Regions from separate parts of the Cupriavidus sp. GW822-FHT03E04 genome, predicted to be linked through region 2. Evidence: riboswitches for the same ligand, from Rfam matches in the RefSeq annotation. Region 2 holds a riboswitch; the other holds the start of a gene.
What was found. A riboswitch is a leader RNA that binds a small molecule or an ion and turns the genes downstream of it on or off. The one in region 2 is predicted to bind cobalamin.
Positions count from the first base shown of each region.

Region 1: it holds a riboswitch for cobalamin, as region 2 does, so the genes downstream of both, AC1RQC_RS34705 (TonB-dependent receptor plug domain-containing protein) here and AC1RQC_RS36360 (TonB-dependent receptor) in region 2, are expected to answer to the same signal.

Region 1 covers NZ_JBXANI010000033.1:79,790-84,245, forward strand. Annotated here, with positions in the region: RNA gene ssrS (6S RNA) at 5-215, opposite strand; gene AC1RQC_RS34695 (cell division protein ZapA) at 527-868, opposite strand; gene AC1RQC_RS34700 (hypothetical protein) at 865-1,182, opposite strand; cobalamin riboswitch at 1,391-1,635, shown strand; gene AC1RQC_RS34705 (TonB-dependent receptor plug domain-containing protein) at 1,732-3,696, shown strand; gene AC1RQC_RS34710 (FecCD family ABC transporter permease) at 3,712-4,456, shown strand, end outside.
Region 2 covers NZ_JBXANI010000038.1:32,622-37,077, reverse strand. Annotated here, with positions in the region: gene AC1RQC_RS36370 (YjjA family protein) at 1-427, shown strand, start outside; gene AC1RQC_RS36365 (methyl-accepting chemotaxis protein) at 465-2,021, opposite strand; cobalamin riboswitch at 2,327-2,584, shown strand; gene AC1RQC_RS36360 (TonB-dependent receptor) at 2,712-4,456, shown strand, end outside.

The sequences.
Region 1 (4,456 bases), on a different contig from region 2:
TAGAGGGGTCCCCGCCTCGGCCGCTGGATCGGCATCCTGAACCCAAGTGAGGTTCAGAGTGGCTGCGGAAGCCGCATTTCGGGTACATCACCGGTTCAGGGAGTCCAGACTGCAACTATGAACCATGCGACGCGCTCGCCCACACGGCATAATCCCGCACCAACAAATGCTTATCGGTTCAAGGAATATGATCCTGACGAACCAGGCAGGGAAACTGTCAAACGTCTGACTTTTTTGCACTGCCAAACGCATACTGCTTTGGCATGGCTGTCAGACGTTTGCCGTTTCTAACTTGGATGGGATGAAAACGGCGGTCAGGCGCGATAACCCGACCTAAGGTGCCGCAACTATGTGGCTTGGTGCGGCTTGGCTCCACTATACACCGCGAGGCTTTCCATACCAAGCCCGTCTTTGCGTGTCGTTACATTTTGCTGACGCGCGCGGCATGTGGGGCACATCGGGCCGAAATCGCGAGCGTATCACCGCCTGCCTGTGCCGTGTGGTACAGCCGGCGCAGGGCAGGGCATCAGTTGCGCGGCACGGGCGAATTGGTGCCCACATGCGCGTACTGGCGCAGGGCTTCGTCCGCGCGTTCGTTCAGCTCGCGAATGCGCGCACGCACTGCATCAACGGGAATCGCGCCATCTTCTTGCTGCTTGCGCTTGAGCGAGAGCAGGTCCGAGGCGATGCTGATCGCGGCCATCACGGCAACGCGTTCCACGCCCTTGGCGGATACGCCGCCCTTGAGCCGCGTCATCTGACCGTCTACCAGTGCCACGGCCTCCAGCAGCGCGGCCTCGTTGTCGGCGGCAATGGCGAACCGGTAGGACTGGCCGGCAATGTTCACTTCGACTTGCTTATTGCTCATGCGTTTTCTCCGGGTGCCTTCTGTTCGGCGCGGCCGGCCGCGTCGCCTTCGCCCAGCAGGTCGAGCTGGCGGGCGTCGCTGGCGGTGGGCAGCTTGTCCAGGATCGACTGGATGCGCAGCTGCGCTTCCTCGATCTTGATATTGAGCAGCTCGCGGTCGGCGGCCATGGCTTCACGGTCGCCGCGCAGCTGGCTGGCGTCGGCCTGCAGGCGTTCGATCTCCTCGCGCAGCCGCTGGTTCTCAGCCGCCAGGGTATCGGCATGGTGCAGCACACGCCCGATCTTGGCGGCGAGTTGTTCGAGTTCGGTGAGCATAGAGCCTGTCATATCTAGGGTCTCGGGTTCTGGGATTTTAGCCCAAGCGCTATCGTGCGGACGGCGAACGCAGACGTGTGTGACCAGGCCTGCGCGCCGAAGTTGCATGCATCGTCGTTTAACGGCATCCGTGGCGACGGCTTTATGCCTGTTTCCAGGCGCTTTCGCCTTGTTTTGCCGCGGCATTGACGCTTGCCTCGAAACTGCCTACACTCGCGCACGTTCCAGGTGCTCGTAATCCTATTCACTACAGGGTTGCAGTTCAACGGGAAACAGGGAGCCAGCCACCGCCGCCAGGGCAGGGCCGAGCCAACCTGTGCTGCCCCCGCAACGGTAAGCGACCGTGATCGCAAGATCGCAAGGCCGACCACTCAGCCACTGAACCGCAAGGTTCGGGAAGGCGGTCGGACTGGTGTCGTCAGCCCGGATACCGGCCTGAACGAGAGTGCGCCGCCCTCCGCTGCTTTTTGCCGCGCAAGCCAGCGGCGCGCTTCGTCGCCAGACGGTCCGCGGGGGAACGGACCAGGCAGCTCTCTCCCACTCAGCATCATGCGCTTTTCGCCCCCCACGTCGAGCCGTCCGGCATTGCCGGCGCGCCGCCACACCATACCTGTTTTCGTCTCGCGGCAACTGCCCGCCGCGCTCGCCGCCTGGCTCGCCATGAGCGCGCCAGGCGCCGCCATGGCCCAGTCCGCCGGGCAATCCGCTGCGCAGCCCGCGCCCGACGCGCAGCTCGACCCGGTGGTGGTCACTGCCACCCGCACCGTCCAGCCGTTGACCGAGGCGCTGCCGCATACTACCGTGGTGACCCAGCAGGACATCGTCAACTCGCAAGCCATCGACCTGCGCTCGTTGCTGCGCACGCAGGCCGGTGTGGAGTTTGCCGCCAACGGCGGCCTGGGTGCCAATACCAGCCTGTTCATGCGCGGGGCCAACTCCAACCAGACGCTGATCCTGATCGACGGCGTGCGGATCTCGGCGGCCAGCAGCGGCACGGCCCAGCTCTCGAATATCCTGCCCGACCAGATCGACCATATCGAGATCGTGCGCGGCAATGTCTCGGCGCTCTACGGCTCGGATGCGATCGGCGGCGTGGTGCAGATCTTCACCAAGAGCGGTGCGGGCCAGGCTCCCGCAGCCAACGCTCAGATTGAATACGGCAGCAACAATACGCGCCAGGGTACGGTGGGCTACGGCGGGCAGGTGGGCGATACCTCGTTCAATATCACCGGGTCGGCAGTCAAGACAGACGGTTTTTCGGCGATCAATGCGGCCCAATGGAACGGTGACAATCCGGCCAAGGCAAAGAAGGGCATGGGCCCGAACCCGAACGACAACCCGTATGACAACAAGAGCGTATCGGGCCAGGTGAAGCATCGTTTCACCAGCGACTGGGACGCCGGCGTCACAGCCTATTACTCGAAGAGCAAGCTCTCCTACGACACCACGACAGGCAAACCGACCGATGTCTGGTGGATGAACAGCGAGTTGTACACTGTATCCGCCTTTGTCAACGGCAAGCTCACCCGGGACTGGACCACGCATTTCAAGGTCGCGCAGAGCGGGGACAATAGCGAAAACACCTTGAACGGACTGTTCAACAGCAACTTCAACACGCGCAATCGCCAGTACACCTGGCAGAACGAATATGCGCTGGCGCCGACCCATAAGCTGCTGTTCGGCACGGAGTATGCGCAGCAGGAATTCAGCTCGAACACGTATGGCGCGCCGGGCCGCAATATTGCGTCGGTGTTCGGGGGCTACGATGGCCGGCTGGGCAAGCACCAGCTGCAGCTCAATGTGCGCAACGACCACTACTCGGATTTCGGCAGCCAGGCGAGCTATTTCGCCGGCTATGGCTATAACGTGACCGAGGCGTTCAAGCTGATCGCCAACGCCAGCAACGCCTTCCGCGCGCCGACGTTCAACGAGCTGTACTACCCGGGCTATGGCCAGCCGGGCATCAAGCCCGAGCGCGCCAAGTCGGTCGAGCTGGGCGCGCAGTACAACACGGACGCCGCCGGCCTGCTGCGCGTGACCGCGTTCGAGACCCGCTACGACAACCTGATCACCGCGGCGCTGCAGCCCAATGGCTTGTTCCTGGCGCAGAATGTCAACAAGGCCAAGGTGCAAGGCATTGAAGCCTCCTGGCGCGCCAAGCTGATGGGCACCGACGTGGGCGCCAGCATCACCTTCCAGAACCCGGTGGATGAGCAGAGCAATACGCAGTTGCTGCGCCGCGCGCGCCGCCATGCCGCCTTCGACGTGGGCCGCCAGTTTGGCGACTTCCGCCTCGGCGGCGAGTGGATCATTTCCTCGACGCGCATGGATAGCGGCTCGCGCACGCTGGGCGGATACGGTATCGTCAACCTCAATGCCCGCTATAACATCGACAAGCAATGGTTCGTGGCCGCCCGTGTGGAAAACCTGTTCGACAAGAACTACCAGCTCGCCTATCCCTACAACACGCAGGGACGCGCCGGCTTTGTCACGCTGGGCTGGCGCCAGAAATGATGGTGGCCGCCTGACATGCGCCGCGCGCTAGCCGTCTGGCTGATGCTTGCCGCCGCCGGCGTGGCGGTGTTCCTGCTGTCGCTGGCGGTGGGCAGCGTGCCGCTGTCGGGCGCGCAGGTCTGGCACGCGCTGTCCGTCGGCGCCGACGATACCGCCGGGGCCATCGTGCGTGAGCTGCGGCTGCCGCGCGCGGCCGCGGCATTCGCGTGCGGCGGCCTGCTGGCGTTGACCGGCGCGTTGATGCAGGTGCTGCTGCGCAATCCGCTGGCCGAGCCCTATGTGCTCGGCGTATCGGGCGGCGCGGCCACCGGTGCGCTCACCGCCATGCTGATGATGTGGCCACTGTGGACGGTGCAGGCCGGCGCGGCCGGCGGCGCGCTGTTCTCGATGGTGCTGGTGGCCACGCTGGCGCGGCGCGACCTGCTGCATCCGCAGGTGCAGGGCGGCCATCATGAGGCCGGCTCGCGCCTGCTGCTGACCGGCGTGATCCTGGCCGCCGGCTGGGGCGCGCTGATTACCCTGATCCTGAGCGTGGCGCCCGAGGCCCGTTTGCGCGGCATGCTGTTCTGGCTGACCGGCGACCTGGGCGGCACCGCCAGCTACGGCCTTGCGCTAGGTGCGCTGGCGCTGGCCGTGCTGCTGGCCATGCCGATGGCGCGCTCGCTCAATGCCATGCTGATGGGCGAGACCGTGGCGCAGGCGCTGGGCGTGCGCGTCGGCGCGGTGCGCCTGTCGGTGTTCGTGCTGGCCTCGCTGGCGA
Region 2 (4,456 bases):
GCTGCTACCGGTGGCAGCCGCGCATGCGCAGCTCGGGGACCTGCTCAAAGGCGCCACGCAGGGCGGCACCGAGAGTTCGTCCGGTGGCCTGAGCGGCCTGGGCAGCAGCCTGGGCGGGATGAGTGGAATGCCCTCGCTGCAATCGCTGAGTTCGGGCAGCACCGGCAATGTCGCCGGGATCCTGGAGTACTGCGTGAAGAACAACTACCTTGGCGGCGCCAGCGGCGCCGCCTCGGTCAAAGACAAGCTGCTGGGCAAGGTCGGCGGCGACTCTCCCACATCCGACGCCGGCTACACCAGCGGCGCCAAGGGCATCCTGAGCAGCAGCGATGGCAAGCAGTTCGACCTGAGCGGCGGCGGCCTCAAGGACCAGGTCACCAAGCAGGTCTGCGACAAGATCCTCGCGCAGGGCAAATCGCTGCTGTAGGGCCAGGCACGCTGAGCGCCCGGTCAGCGCTCAGTGCTCAGGCGGCCGACAGGCGGAAGGCCGACACGGCATGGTGCAGCGCGCCGGCCTGGTCTTCCAGCGACGTGGCGGCCGCGCTCGCCTGCTCCACCAGCGCCGCGTTCTGCTGCGTCATCTGGTCCATCTGCGCGACCGCGCGATTGACCTCCTCGATGCCGGTGCGCTGCTCCGCGGTGGCCGAGGCGATGCCATCCATGATCGACGTCACGCGGCCGACCGCGTTGACGATCTCGGCCATGGTCTGCCCGGCCTGCTCCACCAGTGCCGAGCCGCTGTCGACCTGGCCCACCGACTCCACGATCAGCGTCTTGATTTCCTTGGCCGCGCCCGCGCTGCGCTGCGCCAGGTTGCGCACCTCCCCAGCCACCACCGCAAACCCGCGTCCTTGCTCGCCGGCGCGCGCGGCTTCCACCGCGGCGTTGAGCGCCAGGATATTGGTCTGGAAAGCGATGCCGTCGATCACGCCGATGATGTCGTTGATCTTGCGCGAGCTGGCGGTGATGCCGCGCATCTTGTCCACCACCTGGCTGACCACGCTGCCGCCCTGCTTCGCGATCTGCGAGGCGTCAGCCACATACTGGCTGGCCTCCTTGGCGTTGTCGGCGTTCTGGCGCACCGTCGCGGTGATCTGCTCCATGCTGGCGGCGGTCTGCTGCAGCGAGGCCGCCTGCTGCTCGGTGCGGCTCGACAGGTCGCTATTGCCCGAGGCGATCTCCTGGGCCGCCGAGGTGATGGAATCGGCCGATTGCTGGATGCCCGCCACCGTGCCGGCGAGCTGGTCGCGCATATGGCCGATGGCGTACATCAGGCTGGAGCGGTCGTCCGGGTGGGTTTCGACGCGCGCCGTGAGGTCGCCGCTGGCCATGCGCAAGGCAAGGGCCGCAGCGGTAGCGGGCTCGCCGCCCACCGAGCTCTGGATGCTGCGGATCAGCAGCGTGGCCACCGCGGAAATCACGATGCCCAGCAGCACCAGCAGCCCCAGCGATTGATACAGCGAGGCGCGGAACTGCGCTTGCACGTCATCCATATACGTGCCGGCGACCAGGTCCCAGCCCCACGGCTTGAAGCGCGCCACGTAGCCGATCTTGGGGCTCGGCTGGTCGCTGCCCGGCTTGGGCCACCAGTAGTCCAGGTGGCCAGCGCCTTCGGCCGACGCGCCGCGGGCCGCGATATCGGCATACAAGGCGTTGCCCTTGGCGTCCTTGAAGTCGCTCATGTTCTTGCCGTTGAGCTTGGCGTTGATGGGATGCATCAACAGCACGGAATCCGCGCCGACGATGGTGATGTAGCCATCCTTGCCATAACGCTGCGCGGCAACGCGGGCCGTGGCCTGGGCCTTGGCATCGGCCTCGGACATCTTGCCCTGGCGCGCCTGCTCGGCATAGTCGCGCACCAGCGAGAGCGACATGTCGACAATGTTAGCCAGCTCGCCGCGGCGATCGGCCATTTGCAGCTGGCGGGTCTGGAAGGCGTGCATCACGGTCAGCAACAGCAGGCCGAGCCAGGCCAGCACAAGGGGAATCCACAGCTTTTTTCGCAGGGTCAGACGATTCATGGCATTCGCTTCTCGGGGCAATGGCCGGTCATGCAGGAGGCATGCGGCACCTCCGAATATCGGAGCCGGGCTCGCCTTCTTTAGCGAAAGGCGCGACAGGACCGCACGAAAGACCACGAAGCGCAGAAAATGTCGCATGAAGCACCAAAATGGCGACAGGTTGTGCCAGGCCGAAACGCTCGCGCACCCGCACGGTGCCAAAAAAAACACCTGCCATCCGCCCCCGAAAGCGGCGCAAATACGGCTACAATGCGCCTCGCATTCCACTCGGTAATTGCAATTGACTTGCAATTACCTGGCTAGTGGACTGCCAAGGGTTCGAAGGTGCCTCCGGCGCGCAGCGCGCGGCGGGGGTTAAACGGGAAACAGGTGCGCCGCCGGCCATGCCGCGGCTAATCCTGTGCTGCCCCCGCAACGGTCAGCAGGTACAAAGGTGTCACGCCGCGCCAACAGGCCGCGGCAGCCACTGCGCATCATCGCGCGGGAAGGCGGCACCCCGGACGCGCCCCAGCGGCAGGCGTCCCCCTGCAAGCCCGGATACCGGCCTTCGACCGATCACCGGGGCTGCGGACGGGCGGCCAGGCGTGAGACGGCTGGCCACGCGCCCGGCCGTCACTGCGCGCTCGTCCGCGGCTGGTTCGTTTATTGCCGCCGGGCGGGGTCGCCCCCGCGGCCAATGATGGAAAGTCCATGTCCGCGCGCCCTTGCATTGCCTGTACCGCCTCGCCGGCGGCCGTCACGCCACGCCAACGTCGTCATACGCCCAAGCCGCCGCGCCAGCTCGCGCATCATTGCGCGCTCGCGCTATCGCTGGGGGCCTTCGCCGGCCTGGGCGCCGATGCCGCCTGGGCGGCGGACGATGCGCAACCTTCAGAGCGGGCGCAATCGCAGCCGTCGCGCGGCGACAGCACGGTGCTACCGCCAGTGGTAGTCAGGAGCGCCTCGCAGCCGGCCGGGCTGGCGCTGTCCGAGCCCACCAGCACCGGCAGCCGCCTTGGCCTGACCCCGCTGGAAACGCCCGCTAGCGTGGAAGTCCTGTCCGGCGACACCATTCGCGAACGCGGCGATTTGTCGGTGCGCGAGGCCGTGACCCGCGCCACCGGCATCACCTCCAATGGCGCGCCCGGCAACGGCGGCACGGCGCTCGCGGCACGCGGCTTTGCAGGACAAGGCTCGGTGATGCAGCTGTACGATGGCACGCGCCTCTACGTGGCCTCCGGCACCGTCACCTTCCCCTTCGATACCTCGTCCGTGGACCGCATCGAAGTGCTGCGCGGCGCGGCCTCGGTCATGGTTGGCGAGGGCGCGATCGGCGGCGTGGTCAACGTGATTCCCAAGAAGCCGATGCGCGCGCCGATCGCCAACGAGCTGCAGCTCACCGGCGGCACGCAAAAAACAGCGCGCGCGGCGTTCGACAGCGGCGGCGCGGTCAACGAGACCCTCTCCTACCGCTTCAACGCCAGCTACGGCCGCTCCGGCGGCTGGGTGGACCGGGGCGACTCGCGCAGCCTGGCGGTGTCGGCCGCGGCGCGGCTGGACGTATCGCCTGAGTTCAACCTGACGCTGTCCTATGACGACGCCGACCAGCACCCGATGCAGTACCTGGGCACGCCGCTGGCGGGCGGCAGCCTGGACACCTCGCTACGCAAGAAGAACTACAACGTTGGCGATGCCGACATCACCTACCGCGACCGCTGGACCCGGCTCGCGGCGCAGTGGCAGCCCAACGAGCGCGTCATGGTGCGCAACCAGTTCTATTACCTCACCAGCCAGCGCCACTGGCGCGACGCCGAGTCCTATACCTTCCTGCCCGCGACGGGCCAGGTGCGCCGCACCGACTATCTGGAGATCCTGCATGACCAGGAACAGGTGGGCGACCGCGCCGACCTGAAGATCGATGGCCAGCTGTTCGGCATGGCCAATACCGCCATGGTGGGGTTCGACGTCAACCGCATCAACTTCACTCACAGCAACAACTCGCCCTATGGCGGCGCGTCCACGGTCAATGCCTACCAGTTCGACCCGGGCCAGTTCTTCAGCCCGCCGGGCATTGTCACGTCGCCGCGCTTTCGCACCCACACCACGCAAGCCGCGCTGTTTGGCGAGGACCGCCTCAAGCTGACCCGGCAATGGTCGGTAATTGGCGGCGTGCGGCTGGACCATGCCCAGCTGGAACGCGGCAACCTGGTCACGGGCGACGACTGGACCCGCAGCTTCAACAACATCACGTGGCGTGCGGGCACGGTCTACGCATTCACGCCAGCCTTGTCGGTGTATGCGCAGTACGCCACCGCCACCGATCCCCTTGGCGCACTGATCTCCACCTCGGACGCACAGAAAGATTTCAAGCTGGCCACCGGGCGGCAGATCGAAGCCGGGGTCAAGCAATCGTTCTGGAACCAGCGCGGCGAGTGGACCTTTGCCGCCTACCAGAT